3 regions of the Klebsiella variicola genome follow, and region 3 is predicted to be linked to each of the others. Evidence: predicted binding sites of a transcription regulator. Region 3 holds the regulator's gene; each other region holds the start of a gene.

Region 1 (7,532 bases), 1.4 Mb from region 3:
CGCAGCGCAGACCGCCGGGGCGGTATTGCTGGCGGATGACGCCCACGGCATCGGCGTGGTTGGTGAGGAAGGGCGTGGAAGCTGCGCCGCGCAGGGGGTGCGCCCGGAGCTGCTGGTGGTCACCTTCGGTAAGGCGTTTGGGGTGAGCGGCGCGGCGGTACTGTGCAGCGAATCGATGGCCGATTATCTGCTGCAGTTTGCCCGTCATCTGATCTACAGCACCGCCATGCCGCCCGCCCAGGCGGTGGCGCTGAGCGCGGCGCTGCGGGTCATTCGTAGCGATGAGGGCCAGCAGCGGCGGGAAACCCTGGCCGCCCGCATCCGTCAGTTCCGTGCAGGGATGGGCGATGTGTCGCTGGGGCTGACCGATTCCGTCAGCGCGATCCAGCCGCTGATCGTCGGCGATAACGCGCGAGCGCTGAGCCTGGCCTGCCGTCTGCGCGAGGCCGGCTGCTGGGCGACGGCGATCCGACCACCGACGGTGCCGGTCGGCAGCGCTCGCCTGCGTCTGACCCTGACCGCCGCTCATCAGGCTGAGGACATTAACCGTTTACTGGAGGCGCTGCATGGTCACGGTGAATAAGCAGGCGGTGGCCGCGGCGTTTGGCCGGGCGGCCAGCGGCTATACGCAACATGATGAACTGCAGCGGCGCAGCGCCGATCTGCTGCTGCGCCAGCTGGCGCGCCGCGATTTTGCTCAGGTGCTGGATGCTGGCTGCGGCCCCGGCAGCATGAGCCGCTACTGGCGTGAGGCGGGCAGCGTGGTGACCGCGCTGGATCTCTCCGCCGGCATGCTGGCCCAGGCGCAGCGCCACGACGCCGCGCAGCATTATCTGCAGGGCGATATCGAAGCGCTGCCGCTGCCGGATGGCTGCGTCGATCTGGCATGGAGCAACCTGGCGGTGCAGTGGTGCGACGATCTGCGCGCGGCGATCGGCGAGCTGTGCCGGGTGGTGCGGCCCGGCGGGCGGGTGGCGTTTACCACGCTGCTGGCCGGATCGCTGCCGGAGCTCAATCAGGCGTGGCAGGCTATCGACGACCGGCCACATGCCAACCGTTTTCTCAGCGAACCGGCGGTAAGGGCCGCACTGAGCGGCCTGCGCGCCGAAGGCGTCGTTCATCAGATTAGCCTGCCGTTCGCCGATGCGCTGAGCGCTATGCGCTCCCTGAAGGGCATCGGCGCTACCCATTTGCACCAGGGGAGGGCATCCGCCCCGCTTGGCCGCGGCAAACTGCGCGAACTGCAGCTGGCCTGGCCGCAACAGCAGGGTATCTGCCCGCTGACGTATTATCTTTTTACAGGAGTCATTGAACGTGACTAAACGTTTTTTCGTCACCGGAACCGATACTGAAGTCGGGAAAACGGTCGCCAGCAGCGCACTGCTGCAGGCGGCGAACCAGTTGGGTTTTAACACCGCCGGCTATAAACCGGTGGCTTCCGGTAGCGACCTGACCGCACAAGGGTTACGCAATGAAGATGCGCTGGCCCTGCAGCGTAATAGCCGGGTGGCGCTGAGCTATGAACAGGTCAACCCTTATACTTTTGCCGAACCGACCTCGCCGCATATTATTAGCGCCGATGAGGGGCGACCGATTGCCGCGACGACGCTTTCCAGCGGCTTACGCGAACTGGAGCGCCTGGCTGACTGGGTACTGGTGGAAGGGGCCGGCGGCTGGTTTACGCCGCTCTCGGACACCCTGACCTTCGCCGACTGGGCGCAGCAGGAGCAGCTGCCGGTGATTCTGGTGGTGGGGGTCAAGCTCGGCTGTATCAACCATGCGATGCTTACCGCCCAGGCGGTGCGCCAGGCGGGGCTGCCGCTGGCGGGCTGGATCGCCAATGACGTGCAGCCGCCGGGCAAGCGCCATGGCGAATATCTGGCGACGCTGAAAAACCGGTTGGCCGTGCCGTTTCTTGGCGAAATACCGTGGCTTGTCGATATCGCGCAGCGCGACGATCTCGGCCAGTATCTGGATCTCAGCGCGCTGGATCTGGCGTCATCCACTGCGCCAGCAGCGGTTCATCCAGCGCCATAATATCGCCCTCGGCGACATTACGCCCCCGGTGAAGGACACAGAACCGATCCGCCACCCGGCGGATAAAGGGCAGGTGCTGCTCGGCGAGCAGCACCGTCAGACCGATATCGCGATTTAACCGCAGCAGCAATTCCGCCAGCTTTTGCAGGCAGCGCGGCCCTGCGCCGCGTGAGGGTTCGTCAAGGATCAGCAGTCGTGGCTGGACGATCAGCGCCCTGGCCAGCGCCAGCTGGTACTGATCGTCGGCGCTTAGCGAAGCGCCTTTGCGCTGCCGTAGCGCATAGAGTTCGGGAAAATGGTCATAAATTTCGCCGCCGCTGGCGTTAGCCCCGGGTTTCCCGGCCGCCAGGGCAATATGCAGGTTCTCTTCCACGCTGAGCTGGGAAAAGATGCGTTTATCCTGCGGCACGTAGCCGATGCCGATGGCGCTGCGCGACTGAGCGGACAGGGGGGTGAGATCGCACGGCGGGGCGCCAATGTCATGCCAGGTCATCCGACCGCTGGCCACCGGCAGATGGCCGGCAATGCAGTTGACCAGGGTGGTTTTTCCCATTCCCTCGCGTCCCAGTACGCCAATGCACTCTCCCGGGCGTAGTTCAAGATCGACATTCCACAGCGAGTGCTGATTACCGTAAAAATGATTTACTGCCTGTAAATTCAACATGGACGTTTTCTCCTTATCCTGGCGTCAGGGCGACAGAAAGATGCTGCAAAACTCTTGCCAGGAAAAAGAACGCTCGGAAAAAACCGCGAAACGCCGACACCATCGGGCATAGTCAGCGCGGGCGCTGCACTTTTCCGGTGCCCGACGCTAAAGGGTGGTGCAAAAAGCAGCAAAAATCGAGCGGCTTTAAACGGATAGTTATCAAAAATAGTTCGATAAAAATTTTTCGCCGCACGGTTTACAGCGAAAGTCGATTTGCGCCGGGCGGCGGCGGTCTTGGGCTGCAGACAGTTATCCACTATTCCTGTGGATAACCTTGTGCATTAGAGTTAGAAAACCTGCGGTAAGCTAGAGCGTACGCGGCCTGCGGCTGAATTGGCGCGAAAGGCGTCTTTTCGTTAAAGCACTTAAATATCAGCGTGTTATATAAAATCAATGGGTGTAAGAAAAGCGTCATCTACTGCCATAAAACTTTCACCCGTCCGCTTGACAAATGTTAAAAGGTAAAAATTTCTGGGGATAACCCTGCCGGCCGGAGGATTATTCCACCCGGCGCGCGTTTTATGCGCACCATGGCGCCGAAATAAGCCGTTTACTGACGCTATCATAGTAATGTACTGTTTAAATATCCAGTATAATTTGTTGGCAAAAAATGGCCCGGAGGGTAGAATTAAACACCGGCCGCTAAATCCATCTTCAGGTTTTGATCAATGAGTAAATCGTTTGTTCTGCATTCCGCCTTTCGCCCCTCCGGAGACCAACCGGAAGCCATCCGCCGCCTGGAAGAGGGGCTGGAGGATGGGCTCGCGCATCAAACGCTGCTGGGGGTCACCGGCTCCGGTAAAACCTTCACCATCGCCAACGTGATTGCCGACCTGCAGCGGCCGACGATGGTGCTGGCGCCAAACAAAACCCTGGCGGCCCAGCTCTATGGCGAGATGAAAGAGTTTTTCCCGGAGAATGCCGTCGAGTATTTCGTCTCCTACTACGATTACTATCAGCCGGAAGCCTACGTCCCCAGCTCAGATACCTTCATTGAGAAGGACGCCTCGGTAAACGAACATATCGAGCAGATGCGCTTGTCGGCGACCAAAGCGCTGCTCGAGCGGCGCGACGTGGTGGTAGTGGCGTCAGTCTCGGCTATCTACGGCCTCGGCGACCCGGACCTGTACCTGAAGATGATGCTGCACCTGACGGTCGGGATGCTGATTGACCAGCGCGCTATCCTGCGCCGTCTGGCCGAACTGCAGTATACCCGCAACGATCAGGCCTTCCAGCGCGGCACCTTTCGCGTGCGCGGCGAGGTGATCGACGTCTTCCCGGCGGAATCCGACGATATCGCGCTGCGCATTGAGCTGTTTGATGAAGAGGTCGAGCGCCTGTCGCTGTTCGACCCGCTCACCGGCCACGTGGAATCGACGGTGCCGCGCTACACCATTTATCCCAAGACCCACTACGTGACGCCGCGGGAACGCATCGTCCAGGCGATGGAAGAGATCAAGCTGGAGCTGGCGGAGCGGCGCAAGGTTCTGCTGGCCAACAACAAGCTTCTGGAAGAGCAGCGCTTAACCCAGCGTACCCAGTTCGACCTCGAAATGATGAACGAGCTGGGCTACTGCTCGGGCATTGAAAACTACTCGCGCTTCCTTTCCGGTCGCGGGCCCGGCGAGCCGCCGCCCACTCTGTTTGACTATCTGCCGGCAGACGGTCTGCTGGTGATAGACGAATCCCACGTTACGGTGCCGCAGATCGGCGGTATGTACCGGGGCGACCGGGCGCGCAAAGAGACGCTGGTGGAGTACGGTTTCCGCCTGCCGTCGGCGCTGGATAACCGGCCGATGAAGTTTGAAGAATTTGAAGCGCTGGCCCCGCAAACCATCTACGTCTCGGCAACCCCCGGCGCCTACGAGCTGGATAAATCCGGCGGCGAAGTGGTGGATCAGGTGGTGCGGCCGACCGGTCTGCTTGACCCGATCATCGAAGTGCGGCCGGTAGCCACCCAGGTAGACGATCTGTTGTCAGAGATCCGCCTGCGCACGGCCATCAACGAGCGCGTGCTGGTGACCACCCTCACTAAGCGGATGGCGGAGGATTTAACCGAGTATCTTGAGGAGCACGGCGAGCGGGTGCGCTATCTGCACTCGGATATCGACACCGTCGAGCGCATGGAGATTATCCGCGACCTGCGCCTTGGCGAGTTTGACGTGCTGGTAGGGATCAACCTGCTGCGTGAGGGGCTGGATATGCCGGAGGTGTCGCTGGTGGCGATCCTGGATGCCGATAAAGAGGGCTTCCTGCGCTCCGAACGCTCGCTTATCCAGACCATCGGCCGCGCGGCGCGAAACATCAACGGCAAGGCCATCCTTTACGGCGATAAGATCACCCCTTCCATGGCCAAAGCCATTGGCGAGACCGAGCGTCGACGGGAGAAACAGCAGCGTTATAACGAAGAGCATGGCATCGTACCGCAGGGCCTCAACAAGAAAGTGGTGGATATCCTGCAGTTGGGCCAGGGCCTGGCGAAAACTAAAGCCAAAGGGCGCGGTAAAGCGAAGGCCGTTGAGCCTGCCGGGCTTAGCGCCGTGGAGATGACGCCAAAAGCGCTGCAGCAGAAGATCCACGAGCTGGAAGGGCAGATGATGCAGCACGCCCAGAACCTCGAGTTCGAAGAGGCGGCGCAAATTCGCGACCAGTTGCATCAGCTGCGCGAGCTGTTTATCGCCGCCTCCTGAGTCCCGGCGCATACTGCCGGAGTGGGCGTGTGGGGCGTAGTGAAGGCGGGACGCTTCTCTCATTGTCCCGCTACCAGATAGCAAACCTTTGAGAAGAAAAAAGGCCGCATTGCGGCCTTCTTAATGTTTGCTTAATCTCGCCAGGCGACACTAACCTCCCCATGATGAGGATAGCGCCCATGCAAAAAATCAACTTCCGTGAATATCTGGCGGTCGCCACCGCCCTGGTTATTATTGTTGCCTTTTTCCATCAGTGGGTACTGACGTTCTGACCCGCGCGCCGCGGGAATAACACCCACGCGCGGACGCCGGGCCCCGGCTGGCGGTTGTGCAGGAAGAACTGGGCGTCATGCAGCTGAGCAATGCGCGTGACGATGCTCAGTCCGAGGCCTATGCCGCCGTAGCGACTGTCCATGCGCACAAACGCTTTACTGAGTTCGCCGCTTTTCGCCTCATCAATCCCTGGGCCTTCATCTTCCACCGCCATCACCGGCATCAGGCCCGCTTTCACCGACACGCGGATAGTTGACCCTTCCGGGCTGTAGCGGTGAGCATTCTCCACCAGATTGCGCAGGATCACACGGATTAACGTCGCGTCGCCAGAGACGATGGCCTCGCTTTCGACATCCGTCAGCAGCAGCCGCTGCTGACGCTGCGCCAGCATGGTCTCCAGCTCATCCTGCAGCGGTTTGACCACGTCATCCAGCAGCAGCACCTGCTGATAGCTGCCGGCGGAAAAAGACTGTCCGACGCGCGCCAGCTGCAGCAGCTGCGAAATGCTGGTGGTCATCTGGTCGAGGCGCTGGATCAGCGGGTCGACGCCCACGCCGTGCACTTTCGACAGTAGTTCGAGGTGCAACCGCAGGCCGGCCAGCGGGGTACGTAGCTCATGCGCCACGTCGGCGGTAAACAGCCGCTCACGGTCGAGGGTCAGATTGAGACGGGAAACCAGCTGATTCAGGGCGGTGGTCACCGCCGTGACTTCGGGCACCGATTCGCTGAGCACGATGGGGGTGAGGTTGTCCGGCGTGCGGCTCTCCAGCTCGCTTTGCAGTCGGGAGAGCGGGCGGGTGATCTTGCGCACCGCCAGCATGCTGATATACAGCGCCAGGCCAACGATCAACAGGCTCGGCACCAGCAGGCTGGCGACCGCTTCCCGTACCTCATGCTCCACATGTTTCTGGTTATTGTGGCCTTCGATGGCGCTGGCCACCAGCAGCTGGATCTGCTCTTTGCTCTCATGCCATAGCCAGAAGACGCTGATCAGCTGGCAGACCACCAGGATGGCGCCAATGGTCAGCAGCAGCCGGTGGCGCATGGTCCAGGTTTCGGTTGCAAACAGAGCCATGGTCTATTCCGTGTCGATGTGGTTAGCCAGCATATAGCCAAAACCCCTGACGGTGCGGATCCGCGATTTGCCAATCTTTTCGCGCAGGTTATGAATATGCACCTCAAGGGTATTGGTCGCCGGCTCGTTGTCCCAGCTGTAGATGTCGTTGTAGAGGATTTCACGATGCACCGGGCTACCGGCTTTCATCATCAGCCGCGACAGCAGGGCATACTCTTTTGGCGTCAATTCCAGCGCCGTCTCACCCAGCCATACCAGGCGGCGGGTGACGTTGAGGCGCAGATCGCCGACGCTGATTTCGTTATCGCCCTGGTTATTATGCCGGCGGAGCAGGGCGCGAATGCGCGCATTCAGCTCTTCCAGGGCAAAGGGTTTCACCAGATAGTCATCCGCGCCGGTATCGAGACCGCTAATGCGATCCTCAAGCGTATCGCGGGCGGTGAGGATCAGCACCGGCTGGGTCATCTTCTCCCGCCGCATACGGGTGAGAAAATGCAGACCGTCTTCATCCGGCAGGCCGAGGTCGAGTACGATCAGGCTGTAGTGATTGCTGGCCAACGATAGCGCCGCTTCGTGCGCTGTGGAGACGCCGTCGCATACGTATCCTTCACTTTGCATCGCCAGAATCAACCCCTGCAACAGCAGCGCATCGTCTTCAATGACTAAGATTTTCATCAACCAGCCTCTCTACATGGCGTTAAAATATCATCTGCTGCCTGGTACTCGTGGGTGCTGACGCCGAGCAGGCCGA
Region 2 (7,532 bases), 1.9 Mb from region 3:
GAAAAAATCGCCATCGCAGCGCGCTATGTAGACGCGGGCATGCGCGCGGGCATGGCGGCGATTCACCGCGGCGCAGACGAAAACGCGCTGGTCGCGGCGATGATGGGGGCCGCCATTGCCGCCGGTTCCGAATATGTCGGCATGGAACCGCTGGTCTCGACCGGCCCACGCAGCGGCGTGCCGCATGGGACATGGCGTCGTCGGGTGATGCAGGATAACGACCCGGTATTTCTCGAAATGTCAGCGGCTCACGACCGCTACCACGCCGCGATGATGCGCTCCGCCTGGCTGGGGCGGCCGCCCGCTATCGCCATCGAAATGGAAAAAGTGTGTCAGGAAGCCCTGCAGGCCTCCCTTGATGCCATTCGTCCAGGCGCCACCTGCGAAGCGCCGCACCTGGCCTGCCAGAAGGTGATTGATCGCGCCGGGTTCACCGAAAACTTCAAAAAACGCACCGGTTACTCCATCGGTATCGCCTTTGCGCCGGACTGGGGCGAAGGCGGCATTCTCAGTCTGTATCGTGGCGTCACCACTGAGCTGCAGCCAGGAATGACCTTCCACATTCCACCGGCTCTGCGGATCTACGGTCAATTTACCGTCGGCGTCAGTGAAACCGTGGTGGTGACCGAAACCGGATATCGTCAGCTGGGTTCCCTGGCTCGCCCTCTCACACTGCTGTAAGGAAAGAAAAATGAAAGATATCAATGAATGCCGTGAACGCCTGCGCGGTATTTTCAACATCACCGTTACCCCGTTCACCGCCAGCGGGGCGATCGACTTTCCGGCGTTACGTGAAAATATTGAACGCGTGATTGGTCTGGGTTATGACGGTCTGCTGATTGGCGGCACCTACGGTGAATTCCCGGTGATGACCGTCGAAGAACGCCGTGAGCTGTTTCATCAAGTCATGGCCTGTGTGGATGACCGCGTGGCGGTCATGCTGTGCAGCGCCAGCGCCGACCCGCGCGATGCCCGTGAGCTGACGCTGCTGGCAAGCGAGCTGGGCGGCCTGCCGATGGTGACCGCGCCCTTTGTCAGCGAAATCACTGACCAACAGATCGTCAGCTACTTCAAAGAGATGGCTCCCTTATCCAAGACCGGCATCCTGGTGTACAACGCGCCGGGCATCGGCATCACCCTCTCCCCGGCGCTGCTCGAACAACTGGCAGAGATCCCCAACGTGGTCGGCATCAAACAGGGCGATCTCACCCCCACCGCCATCGACCAGATTGCTAACCGCCTGCGTGGGCGTCTGCGCCTGTTCTGTGCATCCGATCTGGCCTTCCTCGGGCCAATGATGGCCGGGTTTGACGGCATCAGCACCACCAACAGCGGCGCGCTGCCGGAGCTAATTATCAATACCTTCCGGGCCGTGGAACGGGGCGATGCCGCCACGGCCCGCGATCTGCATCAGCTGTGGTACGCGTATCGCGCGCTGGCGCGCAAACATGGTCAGCCGCAGCTGGTGAAAGCGGCGATGGCGCTGCGCGGTTTTAACGGCGGCACCGTACGCGCACCGTTAAAACCGATCGACGACGCGGCGCTGGCGGAGCTGACTCACGTCATGTCGGCGCTTGCCAGCGACAGCCGTAGCGGCGTTACGCTTGCGCGTTAAGCGCCGCCCGTAAAAAGGCGACGAACAGCGGATGGGGCGCATCCGGGCGGGACATCAGTTCCGGGTGCCCCTGCACACCATGCCAGAACGGCAGTTCCGGCTGGGAGATGGCCTCCACGATATCGTCCGTTTGCGCACTGACGCTGACCCCGCTGCGATCCAGCGCTGGCAATAAGTCGGTGTTAAAGCAGTAGCGATGGTTGTAGTGCATTTCGCGGATATCACCGGGGATCAACCCGAAGGAAAAAGGGAATACGCCGCAGCGATGACGACCATCGACAAAGGGAACAAAGCTGTGCAGAGCCTCATCCGGAGCCACTTCGGCGGGAATGGCTGATTCGCAACCCGGACGTCGGCGCACGACTGCGGTCATCATGCTCTGCATTCCCAGGCATAACCCCAGCGTGGGCTGTCCGCGGGCAAGCGTATCTTCCGCCACGCGGATTTGTCCCTTGACGGCGGCCATCGAGGAACCGCCTGGCAACACGACGCCCTGGACGTCGTGGAGGTCGTGTAACCCAGGGGACAGACTGACCGGCGCGAAGAAATGGACCTCCAGGTTCAGCCCCAGCGACGCCGCGGCATCACCCAGTGAGCCAAGCGTGGCGGGGTAGACCAGACGGTGGTCTGACTCACGGCCAATCAGTGCGATGCGCAAGGGCGTCCCGGCAGAGGATGGCTCCCCGGCATCCCAGCGACCATAGCGATCGGCGGTGAGGTCTAACACCGTATGTTGCCCGTCGCTGAGCGTCAGGCGCTGGTTGCGGTCATCGCTGAACAGCCGTTGGCCCGGCAGGTCGGCGATAAGCGCTGCCTGCGAGGACGCCAGCACAATGACAGCATCTGACTCAGGCAGGCTGGCGATATCGCGCACCTCTTCACGCAGCGTATCGCTGCGCCAGAGGCCGCTGGTCACGCAGTACCCGGCACGAATGACGTGCTGATGGCTGTCGGGAACATCGCCGGCGAAGTCGGGGCGAAGGCTCCAGAGAGGCAGTCCAAGACGATTAGCCCACAGGCTGGCGGTAATACCGTAGCGAGCGGGCGCAGAGGTGTTATCGAGAATAAAGATCGGTGACACGGCGAGTTTCCTGCTGAGGTTGGGGACCTAATTGTATTAATTGAATCATTAGATACAAAAGAGGATTTATGAATAACAGTCAAATCGCCCGTCGTATGCAATCTGTACGCCCTTCACCGACAGCGGTCATTTCTGACCAGGTACGGGCACTGGAAGCCGCAGGCAAGCCGGTTATCAACCTGGGCGAAGGAGAACTGGATTTTGCTACCCCGGCCCATATCAGCTATGCGGGCATTGAAGCGATCGTGCATCATCAGACTAAGTATACCGCCGTTTCCGGCACCGCCGCGTTAAAGGAGGCCATTGCCGCCAAGTTCGCTCGCGACAATCAGTTGCATTACCGTCCGCAAGAGATCATCGCAGGCAGTGGCGCCAAGCAGCTTATTTTCAATGCTTTTCTGGCCACCCTCGACGCCGGGCAGCAGGTCATCATTCCCGCCCCCTACTGGGTCTCGTATCCGGATATGGTCTCTCTGGCCGATGGCGAACCGGTGATTGTGCCCTGTGATGAACAAAACGGCTGGAAGCTGACGCCGGAACAACTGGCCGCCGCCCTCACCCCATCAACGCGCTGGCTGATCCTCAACTCGCCGGGCAACCCGACGGGGGCGATTTACAGCGAGCAGGAACTGCGTGCCCTGGCTACGGTGCTGGCGGATTACCCACAGGTGCTGGTGATGGCCGACGATATTTACGAGCCGCTGCGCTATGACAATATCCCTTTTACCACTTTTGCCCAGGCCGCCCCGCAGATGGTTTCACGTACCCTGACGGTAAACGGTGTGTCCAAAAGCCACGCCATGACCGGCTGGCGTCTGGGCTATGCGGGAGGGCCGCAATGGCTGATTGCCGCCATGCAGATCCTGCAATCACAAAGCACCTCCAACCCCAGCAGTATTTCGCAGGCTGCGGCGGTCGCAGCGCTTAACCACTCAGCCAATTTCTTCGACGGCTGGCTCAACGTGTTAGATAAACGCCGCCAGCAGGTGCTGGGAATGATTGCCGCCACCGATGGCCTGAGCGCCACCGCTCCCCAGGGGGCATTCTATGTGTTTGCTAACTGCCAGGCGCTCATGGGCCGGATGACCCCTGGCGGCGAAATCCTTCGCAACGACAGCGCGCTGGCGAACTGGCTATTAGAACAAACCCAGGTGGCCGTTTTACACGGCTCCGCGTTTGGAATGCCGGGGTATTTGCGTATTGCGTATGCGATAGAAGATGGCCTGCTAACCCAAGCCTGCCAGCGGATAGCGGGCGCCTGCGCGCAATTGCGTTAAAAGCGTGTGGTGGCGCAGCGGCTACCCACGCGGCGGCAAACCACGCTCGGTCTGAAAAATGCCGTGCTTATCGCCTACCTTGCCGATAAGCACGTTGTCATCATGATAGCTCACCGGGTAATAGCGACGTTCTCTTTCCCGGTTTTCCACTCCACCGTTGCGGCCACTACCGCACGCGGCAGGAATAGCATCCTGCGCATAGCTAATAATAAAGCAACCTCCCTGCAGCTGAATTTATACCAGACCCACAAAATAGATTTTCGTTATTTTGTTAATGCTATAAAAAACACAATGCTAACAGCTATCCCCGAATGTTGAACACGTGCAAGGTTTCAGAAATTATGATATAGTTCGCGCTTTAATGGATAGTGATTAAGGTTGAAATATTGAAAACGGCCAATTTTTCTGAGTTGATAAAAATAGCTGCGCTACAACTGTTCAGAGAAAAAGGGTTTAGCAATGTCTCAACCCGTGATTTGACGCAGAAAATGAATATTTCCAGAAGTCATATCTATCACTATTATCGAGACTGGGAAACGCTCAAGAAATCCACTATTCAGTATATGTTTGAAAATGACATACAAGAATGTCATGCGTTTTTAAACGCGTCAGAAAAAATGAGCGCTAGTGAAAGAGTAAACCTCTATATCAGAACGCTGTTACCCGATGCACCTTCGGCACACTGGCTGCTCTACCTTGAACTATGGCCAATGGCAGCACGCGATGCGGATTATGCTAAATTAGTGCACGATCACTCCCTGCAATGGATCACTATTCTTGAAGGCATCATTAGCGTAGGGATGCAGGAAGGCGAGTTCCTTGCGGAAAACGCCGCTACCTCAGCCAGACAAATAAACACATTAATTGATGGGTATTCCAGCTTGCTGATCCTCGATTATTCAGAAGACAGACGCAGCATTTTTCTTAATGAAATATCTGAGCTTGCCTTTAAAATACTTAAAAAAGATTTCTGAGTGGGTGAAGCAAGGTAGCGTATCAGTTAACCCTTTTTTATATTGAGATAACTTAAAATACGCTGCATTTTACTTTCTGCCGTCGTATTCCCTGGCGCAGCGCTGTCTATCCAGGTCTCATCGGCTTCAGGATGCGGACCTGACAGGATGATGTTTCCCTTACCATACCGGTACTTACCAATGGCGATATCTCCATTCTTGTAGTAAGCGATCGGCTGGAATCCAGTACTTGAGATACTACTGTTGAGATAAGGCCCATCCTGGTAGTAAAAAGGCTCTTGTTTATTATTCCATGTCAGTTGCAGGGTATAATCGCCTTCATCAACGGCCTGCGAACCGGGTCTCCCCACCTCTGATTCTAAAGGCGCATCAATAAGCCCTATCCAGTCTTTGTCGGCAAGATAGGCTCCCATACAAAGACCAAGAAAGGATTTGCCACTTTTCACAAAATTGCGGATAGCCTCTGCCCCTTCATCACCCAGGGCTTGATAAGAGCCGGGTATATCCTGACCGCCGCCAGGTTGAATATAGAGATCGAATTTTTTCAGTGTTTGCGCATTTAATTTCAGCTTTTCTTTTTCGCCAACATAAGAGATGTGCAGAGGCAGGCCTGTCGCGACCAGCGATTTTACCACCATTTCAGAACAGCCTGGGCACCCGGCCTCCCCGCGATAAACAGCGACATTATAACTCTCTGATTGCGAGGGCTTTGCCAGCACCGATGCGGTGAAAAAGGCGAAAGAAAAGGCAACCGTTAGTATTTTTGCTTTTTTAAGTCTGGTGCCCTGGAAAAAAATTTTCATGTCAGTAGATCCCCTGGTTATGTAGTGTCATGGTTAATCACAGCGTATCACTTTTGGATCCCGCAGATGATGACAATAAATTAGAGCGATTGCTCAAATTTATCCTCAACATCAAATTTGTCAAGCCGTTTTAGTTAAAATAAATAATATTTATTTATTCTGTAAGGTAAAGGCGACAATATTTTATAAATATCTTTTAATGAGATATTCTCATATCTTATTGCCTTCTCAATAACATTAAATACCGAAGAGAGGGTGAAAAAAGAGTCGATCATGCTCCATGTAATACAGCGGTCGTCTTACCGGGCAAACGTCAACATTGGCGTACTGGTCGCGCTACACAGCGATGGCAGTTCAGCAACAACACCACATGGCATGTTTTACATAAATCATCATTATATTCATGCAGTTATAAAAACAACGTCACGTGCGCCTTGATCCATCAGCACATTCAATAATACTGTATATAAAAACAGTATTCGAGGATCGATACCATGCAGTTTACTCGGCCAACTGAGATTTCGCCCCCACTCATGCTCCCCCTCTTCTCCGAGAGGGTGCCCTGCGGATTTCCCAGCCCCGCTCAGGATTATGTTGAGGACAGGCTGGATCTCAATAAATTATTGATAAAACATCCGAGTGCTACCTACTTCATCAAAGTCAGCGGAGAGTCTATGCGTGATGCCGGCATCAGTGATGGAGACCTTTTAGTGGTTGACCGCTCACTGTCTGCCGTACATGGTGATATCGTCATTGCGGCTATCGCAGGTGAATTCACCGTGAAAGAACTTCGCACTCATCCTTTTTTACAGCTAGTGCCCCACAATCGCGATTACGCTTCCATTTCGTTTCATAATGCCGAAGAGTTAGAAATATTTGGCGTGGTCATTTTTAGCATTAAAGCGCATAAATAATTATGTTTGCCCTCGTCGATGTCAATAACTTCTATACTTCTTGTGAAACGGTTTTTCGCCCTGATTTAAAGGGGAAGCCTGTTGTGGTCGTGTCCAATAACGATGGTTGCATTATTTCTCGCTCTGCCGAAGCAAAATCCCTCGGTATAAAAAATGGCGAACCTTTCTTTAAAATAAAAAATAACCCTTATTATTCCAGTGTTCATTTTTTCAGTTCTAACTATGCGCTTTATGCCGACCTCAGTGACCGTGTTATGCAAACGCTCACGGCAATGTCTCCGTCAATAGAAATCTACTCCATCGATGAAGCCTTTATTAATTTATCCGGAGTAATGAATTGCGTCCCCTTATCCACCTTCGGCCATGAAATAAGAACTAACGTATTGAAAAATACTGGCTTAACGGTGGGCGTAGGTATTGCGCAAACCAAGACATTAGCCAAGCTCGCTAACCATGCCGCCAAGACATGGCGCGGCACTGGCGGCGTTGTCGACTTATCCAATATTGTGCGCCAACGCAGGCTACTCGCCCTTGTCCCTGTTGAAGAGGTCTGGGGCGTTGGGCGAAAAATGAGTAAAAAACTTAATTTAATGGGTATTAATACCGCTCTGGATCTGGCTGAAAGCTCATTATGGGTCATAAAAAAGCACTTCAATGTGGTGCTGGAAAGGACCGTTCGCGAACTGCGTGGTGAGCCATGTTTTGAGCTACAAGAATTTTCCCCAACAAAACAACAGATTATTTGTAGTCGCTCTTTTGGCAACCGGGTAACGCAGTATTCAGATATGCATCAAGCCATTTGCGCCTATGCTGAGCGAGCAGCAGAAAAATTACGCAGTGAGCATCAATTTTGCCGCTTCGTTAGCGT
Region 3 (7,532 bases):
GTTCTGATAGGCCTCACGCCCGACCATCACCCCATCCATATGCTCAAGCTGCAGTCTGGCTTCGTCCAGCGATTTGATCCCGCCGTTAATCGCCATCGTCAGGTGGGGAAAGTCGCGCTTCAGCTGCCAGACGCGGGGGTAATCCAGCGGCGGGATCTCGCGGTTCTCTTTTGGGCTCAGGCCGGAGAGCCAGGCTTTGCGGGCGTGAATAATAAACATCTCACACTCGCCCTTGCCGGAGACCGTCTCAATGAAATCGCACAGAAACTCATAGCTATCCTGATCGTCAATCCCGATACGGGTTTTCACCGTGACCGGAATCGACACCACATCGCGCATCGCCTTGATGCAGTCGGCCACCAGTGGCGCATTGCCCATCAGACAGGCGCCAAACATCCCATTCTGCACGCGGTCGGAGGGGCAGCCGACGTTGAGATTGATCTCATCGTAGCCACGCGCTTCAGCCAGCTTCGCGCACTGCGCCAGGGCCTGCGGATCGCTGCCGCCGAGCTGCAGAGCAACCGGGTGCTCTTCTTCGCTATAGGCCAGATAGTCACCTTTGCCGTGAATAATCGCCCCCGTGGTCACCATTTCGGTATACAGCAGCGTATGCCGCGACAGCAGCCGCAGGAAGTAGCGGCAGTGTCGGTCAGTCCAGTCGAGCATCGGCGCGATGGAGAAGCGGTGAGCAGGGAAAACAGGTGACGTTGATTCAGGCATCATGGCGAATAAATAAGCATCCGGGTAAAAAGGGGCGCTACTATAGCACAAAGATAAACCACAGGCGCATAGTGCGCCGCGCTTCGCCCCTTCCCCGGGTCGATTACTTTTTCCGCGGCTTGCCGTCGTGTGGACCGAAGAATTGCGGCGGATGGTCAACCCAGCGATCCTGGCGCGTCGCGGCATAGCCTGGATTGAGCGGATAATAGATGCGGTTGTATTTCTTGTTGGCCTCGCCCACCACCAGCAGACGAACCTCCTGCTCGGTGTTATTGAGAAAAGTGTGGCAGATACCGGTACCCGCGGGAAAACCCACGCTGTCCCCTGGCTCCAGCTTCCAGAGATAGCCGTTTATCCACACTTCCGGATAGCCCTCCAGCACGTAGATGAACTCTTCCTCATCGCTCTCCGCGTGCGGGTACGAGGTGCGCCGCCCGGGCGGCAGTCGCTCGTGGTGGATCCCCAGCCGGTTGAGACGTAAACCGCGCCCCAGCGGCGCGCCAATCGAAAAACGCTCCGGGCTGTCGGGATAAGTGGCATCGTCGGGCCCTTCCAGTTCGCGCCAGTGGCGAATGCAATCAGGTCGTTTCATCGTTTTCTCCCGAAAATGAGACACTTCAGATATAGCATACCCAGGGTCATGCGTGTTGCGATTAAATCGGGCAGGACGGTTTTAGCGATCGACTAAGGCGTAGTCTGCACGAAAGTCAGCGGCCAGCACCCGGAACTGGCGCAGGTACCGACAATCTGAAGTATGACCCGTATCACCTGCCGGCTCTCGGTGTTTTCTGAGGAACGTGATAAAGTAACAGATTCAAATTCACGCAACCCGAGGATGCTCATGGATAAGACCCCTTCGCAAGAGATGTTAGCGCATGCTGAAAAGCTATGCGCGCAGCGCGGCGTACGCCTGACCCCACAGCGTCTGGAGGTGTTGCGCCTGATGAGCCTGCAACAAGGGGCGATCAGCGCCTACGATCTGCTGGATCTCCTGCGTGACAAAGAGCCGCAGGCTAAACCGCCGACGGTTTACCGCGCGCTGGAGTTTTTACTCGAGCAGGGCTTTGTTCATAAGGTTGAATCGACCAACAGCTATGTGCTGTGCCATCTCTTTGACCAGCCGACCCATAGCTCAGCCATGTTTATCTGTGACCGCTGTGGCGTGGTGAAGGAAGAGGCGGCGGAAGGGGTGGAAGATATCATGCATACGTTAGCGGCCAGAATGGGCTTTGCCCTGCGCCACAACGTGATTGAAGCTCACGGCCTTTGTGCAGACTGCGTGGAAGTCGAAGCCTGCAGCACGCCGGGACACTGCCAGCACGACCATTCCATTCAGCTGAAAAAGAAAGCCCGCTGAGCGTCAGCCGCAGCGGGAAACAGGGTTAACGGCGCATCCTTACGCCATTCAGACAGGCACTAACACAAATGCTTTATTCTTTGAGCCACGGAACGCTACCAGCGGTAGTCGTTTTTATGCTCCCAGTCTGAGACTTCTTTCTCAGCCTGATCCTTCGCATAGCCGTACCGTTCCTGAATTTTACCGACCAGCTGATCGCGCTTACCTTCGATCACGGTCATATCATCATCGGTAAGTTTGCCCCACTGTTCCTTGGCTTTACCTTTCAACTGTTTCCAGTTACCGCCGATTTCGTCTTTATTCATGATAACGTCCTCATCATTCGGTGGGTTTACAGCCCGTTTTGTACCGGACATGGTATTAACTATAGATGAGAATGCTGGTACCGATTCGTTATTCGGAATTTTTAACCATCATACCGATGGGTAAGGCTGAGGCGATTTTCCCGGCTTGCGCTACGCTGAGCCGGGCTACTGAGTTGCCCCGGTAAGCGGCGCGCAACCGCGGGAATTCATAGATGGCCGTGATGAACGGCAATGACTAGCTAAACCAGGTGCCGTGTCGCCAGTGGCGACGCCAGATCAGCGCCAGAGACAGGCCGCGCAGGGCGAGGAACACCGCCAGCGCCAGCCACAGACCGTGGTTACCGAGCAGCGGGACCGAAAGCAGCGTTACAGCAAACCCCGCCGCGGCGACCGCCATGCTGTTCCGCATCTCCGCGCCGCGTGTGGCGCCGATAAACATGCCGTCCAGCAGATAGCACCAGACGCCCACCACCGGCAGGATGGCCTGCCAGATCAGATAGCGATCGGCCAGCTGCTGCAGAGAAGGCAGCGAGGTTAACAACGCGATGATGTACTCCCCCGCCAGGCTATAAATCAGGGCAAACGCCAGCGCCACCATGCCAGACTGCCGGCAGGCCGCCCGCCAGACTTCCAGCAGCTGGCTGCCGTCGCGCGCGCCGTAGGCCTGGCCGGAGTGGGCCTCCACGGCATAGGCAAAACCATCCAGCGCATAGGCGGTAAAGGTCAGCATGGTCATCAGTACCGCATTGACCGCCACAATGTCGCTGCCCAGACGCGCGCCGTACACGGTCAGCGCGCCAAAGCACAGCTGTAGCAGCAGGGAACGCAGCATGATGTCCCGATTCAACGCCAGCAGACGGCGCAGATCCCCGCGCCAGGCGTTTTTCAGCATTGCCAGCGACACGCCGCGCAGCGTCAGCACCCGCTTCGCCATCATCAGGCCAATAATGAGAGTGGCGTACTCCGCGGTGACCGTGGCCAGCGCAGCCCCCTGGACGTTCATCCGCAGGCCCATCACCAGCCACAGGTCGAGCACAATATTCAACAGATTACCGACCACCAGCAGAATCACCGGCGCCCGTGCGTACTGGACTCCCAGCAGCCAGCCGAGCAGCACCAGGTTGGCCAGCGAAGCGGGGGCGCTGAGCCAGCGAATTTCAAGGAACCGCCGTGCCTGCTCAAGCACCGCCTCACTGCCGCCAACAATATGCAGAGCGAGGTTAATCAGCGGCAGGCGAAACAGGATGATGAGAACCCCGGCGCCCAGCGCCAGGGCCAGCGGCTGCACCAGCGCCCGCGCCAGTCGCAGCGGATCTTTGGCACCCCAGGCCTGAGCGGTGAGCCCGGTGGTGCTCATGCGCAAAAACAGCAGCAGCATGAAGAGGAAACTGGTAGCCGTCGCCCCAACCGCGACGCCGCCGAGGTATACCGGGCTGTCAAGATGGCCGATCACCGCGGTATCCACCAGCCCCAGCAGCGGGACGGTGATATTGGAGAAAATCATCGGGATCGCAAGGCGCCACAGCGCTTTATCGGCAGCGTTGAGCAGCATGTTCGGAGACCTGATTGAGGACAAACGTCGCAGCGTCATGCATCAGATGACGCTGCGCAGGGGCAGGCGTTACAGCCATTCTCCATTACGGATCACGCCAACGGCCAGACCCTCAATGGTAAAACTCTGCTGACGCAGATCGACAACGATAGGGGTAAATTCGCTGTTTTCCGGCAACAGTTCGACGACGTTACCCTGCTTTTTCAGGCGCTTCACCGTCACTTCGTCGTCAATGCGCGCTACCACCACCTGGCCGTTACGCACGTCCTGGGTTTTGTGGACCGCCAGCAGATCGCCATCAAGGATACCGATGTCTTTCATCGACATGCCGCTGACGCGCAGCAGGAAATCCGCGTTGGGTTTAAACATCGACGGGTCGACCTGATAGTGCCCCTCAATGTGCTGCTGCGCCAGCAGCGGCTCGCCGGCGGCGACGCGGCCGATCAGCGGCAGGCCATGTTCTTCTTCCGTCAGCAGGCGGATACCGCGAGAAGCACCGGAGACGATCTCGATCGCGCCTTTACGCGCCAGCGCTTTCAGGTGTTCTTCCGCCGCGTTTGGGGAACGGAACCCCAAGCGCTGAGCAATTTCCGCACGCGTCGGCGGCATGCCCGTCTGGCTGATATGATCCCGAATGAGATCAAACACCTCTTGCTGCCTGGTCGTTAACGCTTTCATTCCGCCCCCTGGGTGTATATACAGTTATGCTGTGAGTATATACAGCTACCGGTGATTTTGGAACCACATGGCACACAAAAATCGGCAGATTGTTTATATTTTGCGAGGCTTAGCGAAGAACGTTAATGATAATGGCTCCACAGCAGCGTTCCCCAGGTGATCAGTGCGATGATAATCGCCAGCAGGACCGCCGCCGATCCCATGTCTTTGGCGCGCCCTGAAAGCTCATGATATTCCGAGCCTATACGGTCCACGACCGCCTCAATCGCGCTGTTGAGAATTTCGACTATCATCACTAGCAGGACCGACCCAATCAGCAATACGCGGGTAATGGCGTCGACGTCCAGCCAGCAGGCTATCGCGACGGCCACGATGGCGGCGATACCTTCCTGACGAAACGCGGCCTCGTTGATCCACGCTGCGCGAAATCCTTTCCAGGAGTAACCTGCCGCCTTAATGATTCGGGTTAACCCGGTGGTATTATTGGCCATCACAAAACCTTTTTACGTAAATGACGTCGATGAGTGTACGCGTTTGCCGCGTGGTAACGGAAATTTTGCCCACTTTCTGTTATTCTTGCCGCGCATTTGCATGATTAACCAGAGGCTTCACATCGTTTATGTCCGGCTGGCAACGAATTTACTATAAATTACTGAATTTACCATTACGGGTGCTGGTAAAAAGCAAGTCTATTCCGGCAGAGCCTGCCCAGGAATTAGGACTCGATACCTCGCGTCCGGTCATGTACGTCCTGCCCTATAATTCCAAGGCGGACCTGCTGACGCTGCGCGCCCAATGCCTGGCGCATGATTTACCCGACCCGCTTGAACCGCTGGAGATCGACGGCGCGCTGCTGCCGCGTTACGTATTCATCCACGGTGGGCCGCGCGTGTTTACCTATTACACGCCAAAAGAAGAGTCCATCAAGCTGTTCCACGACTACCTCGATCTGCACCGCAACCATCCGGACCTCGATGTGCAAATGGTGCCGGTTTCGGTCATGTTCGGCCGCTCGCCGGGTCGTGAGAAAGGAGAAGTCAATCCGCCGCTGCGGATGCTGAACGGCATTCAGAAATTTTTCGCCGTCTCCTGGCTCGGCCGCGACAGTTTCGTGCGTTTCTCGCCTTCCGTGTCGCTGCGTCGCATGGCGGATGAGCACGGTACCGATAAGATCATCGCCCAGAAGCTGGCTCGCGTCGCCCGGATGCACTTTGCCCGCCAGCGCCTGGCCGCCGTCGGCCCGCGTCTGCCGGCCCGCCAGGATCTGTTTAATAAACTGCTGGCCTCGAAAGCGATTGCCCGCGCGGTGGAAGACGAAGCGCGCAGCAAGAAAATTTCGCATGAGAAGGCTCAGCAGAACGCTATCGCGCTGATGGAAGAGATTGCCGCGAACTTCTCGTACGAGATGATCCGCCTGACCGACCGCATTCTCGGCTTCACCTGGAACCGCCTGTACCAGGGGATCAACGTGCATAACGCCGAGCGCGTGCGCCAGCTGGCTCACGACGGCCATGAGATTGTCTATGTCCCCTGCCACCGCAGCCACATGGACTATCTGCTGCTCTCCTACGTCCTGTATCATCAGGGCCTGGTGCCACCGCATATCGCGGCGGGCATCAACCTTAACTTCTGGCCAGCCGGGCCGATCTTCCGCCGCCTGGGCGCGTTCTTCATCCGCCGCACCTTTAAGGGCAACAAGCTCTACTCCACGGTGTTCCGCGAATATCTTGGCGAGCTGTTCAGCCGCGGCTATTCCGTCGAGTATTTCGTCGAAGGCGGCCGCTCCCGTACCGGCCGTCTGCTCGATCCGAAGACCGGTACGCTGTCGATGACCATCCAGGCGATGCTGCGCGGCGGCACCCGGCCGATCACTCTGGTGCCTATCTACATCGGCTATGAACACGTGATGGAAGTAGGCACCTACGCTAAAGAGCTGCGCGGCGCCACCAAAGAGAAAGAGAGCCTGCCGCAGATGGTGCGTGGCTTGAGCAAGCTGCGCAACCTTGGCCAGGGCTATGTCAACTTCGGCGAACCACTGCCGCTGATGACCTACCTTAACCACCATGTGCCGGAGTGGCGGGAAGCCATCGACCCGATCGAAGCCATCCGCCCTTCCTGGCTGACGCCAACGGTGAACAACATCGCCGCTGACCTGATGGTGCGCATCAACAACGCCGGCGCGGCCAACGCCATGAACCTGTGCTGCACGGCGCTGCTGGCCTCGCGTCAGCGTTCACTGACCCGGGAGCAGCTCACCCAACAGCTGGAGTGCTACCTCGCGCTGCTGCGCAATGTGCCCTATTCGCCAGATGCGACGACACCTTCCGCTTCGGCCAGCGAGCTTATCGACCACGCGCTGCAAATGAACAAGTTCGAAGTGGAGAAGGACACCATCGGCGATATCATCATCCTGCCGCGCGAGCAGGCGGTGCTGATGACCTACTATCGCAACAACATTGCCCATATGCTGGTGATACCGTCGCTGTTAGCCGCCCTGGTGACTCAGCATCGTCAGCTCAGCCGCACCGAAGTGCTGCGCCATGTCGAAACGCTGTATCCGTTCCTCAAGGCCGAGCTGTTCCTGCGCTGGGAGAAAGCAGAGCTGGCCGGGGTGGTGGATGCGTTGATTGCCGAGATGCTGCGTCAGGAGCTGATCGTCGTCGATGGCGAGGTGATGAGCCTCAATCCGTCGCACTCTCGCTCCCTGCAACTGCTGGCCGCTGGCGCGCGCGAGACGCTGCAGCGCTATGCCATTACCTTCTGGCTGCTGAGCGCCAACCCGTCGATCAACCGCAGTTCGCTGGAAAAAGAGAGTCGTACCGTGGCCCAGCGCCTGTCGGTGCTGCATGGCATTAACGCGCCGGAGTTCTTCGACAAAGCGGTGTTCAGCACCCTGGTGCTGACCCTGCGCGATGAAGGC

The links. The regulator LexA, encoded in region 3, represses DNA repair genes until DNA is damaged. The targets are predictions, from matches to a motif close to TNCTGTATGTACATACAGNA.
Region 1: a site for LexA is predicted at 3,317-3,336, ahead of uvrB (excinuclease ABC subunit UvrB). Genes of this name have one in related genera too.
Region 2: a site for LexA is predicted at 6,209-6,228, ahead of umuD (translesion error-prone DNA polymerase V autoproteolytic subunit). Genes of this name have one in related genera too.

Annotation. Positions count from the first base shown of each region.
Region 1 is NZ_CP010523.2:3,806,773-3,814,304, reverse strand. It holds gene bioF (8-amino-7-oxononanoate synthase) at 1-583, shown strand, start outside; gene bioC (malonyl-ACP O-methyltransferase BioC) at 567-1,322, shown strand; gene bioD (dethiobiotin synthase) at 1,315-2,037, shown strand; gene SP68_RS17850 (ABC transporter ATP-binding protein) at 1,979-2,701, opposite strand; partial or broken gene SP68_RS26785 (hypothetical protein) at 2,791-3,000, opposite strand; gene uvrB (excinuclease ABC subunit UvrB) at 3,412-5,433, shown strand; gene pmrB (two-component system sensor histidine kinase PmrB) at 5,684-6,781, opposite strand; gene pmrA (two-component system response regulator PmrA) at 6,785-7,456, opposite strand; gene eptA (phosphoethanolamine transferase EptA) at 7,456-7,532, opposite strand, start outside.
Region 2 is NZ_CP010523.2:3,317,405-3,324,936, forward strand. It holds gene SP68_RS15615 (M24 family metallopeptidase) at 1-681, shown strand, start outside; gene SP68_RS15620 (dihydrodipicolinate synthase family protein) at 692-1,615, shown strand; gene SP68_RS15625 (glutamine amidotransferase-related protein) at 1,599-2,696, opposite strand; gene SP68_RS15630 (pyridoxal phosphate-dependent aminotransferase) at 2,765-3,973, shown strand; gene SP68_RS15640 (TetR/AcrR family transcriptional regulator) at 4,360-4,947, shown strand; gene SP68_RS15645 (BPL-N domain-containing protein) at 4,974-5,750, opposite strand; gene umuD (translesion error-prone DNA polymerase V autoproteolytic subunit) at 6,245-6,664, shown strand; gene umuC (translesion error-prone DNA polymerase V subunit UmuC) at 6,667-7,532, shown strand, end outside.
Region 3 is NZ_CP010523.2:5,177,588-5,185,119, forward strand. It holds gene dusA (tRNA dihydrouridine(20/20a) synthase DusA) at 1-723, opposite strand, end outside; gene SP68_RS24170 (cupin domain-containing protein) at 824-1,312, opposite strand; gene zur (zinc uptake transcriptional repressor Zur) at 1,562-2,077, shown strand; gene SP68_RS24180 (CsbD family protein) at 2,173-2,382, opposite strand; gene dinF (MATE family efflux transporter DinF) at 2,618-3,934, opposite strand; gene lexA (transcriptional repressor LexA) at 4,004-4,612, opposite strand; gene SP68_RS24195 (diacylglycerol kinase) at 4,735-5,103, opposite strand; gene plsB (glycerol-3-phosphate 1-O-acyltransferase PlsB) at 5,232-7,532, shown strand, end outside.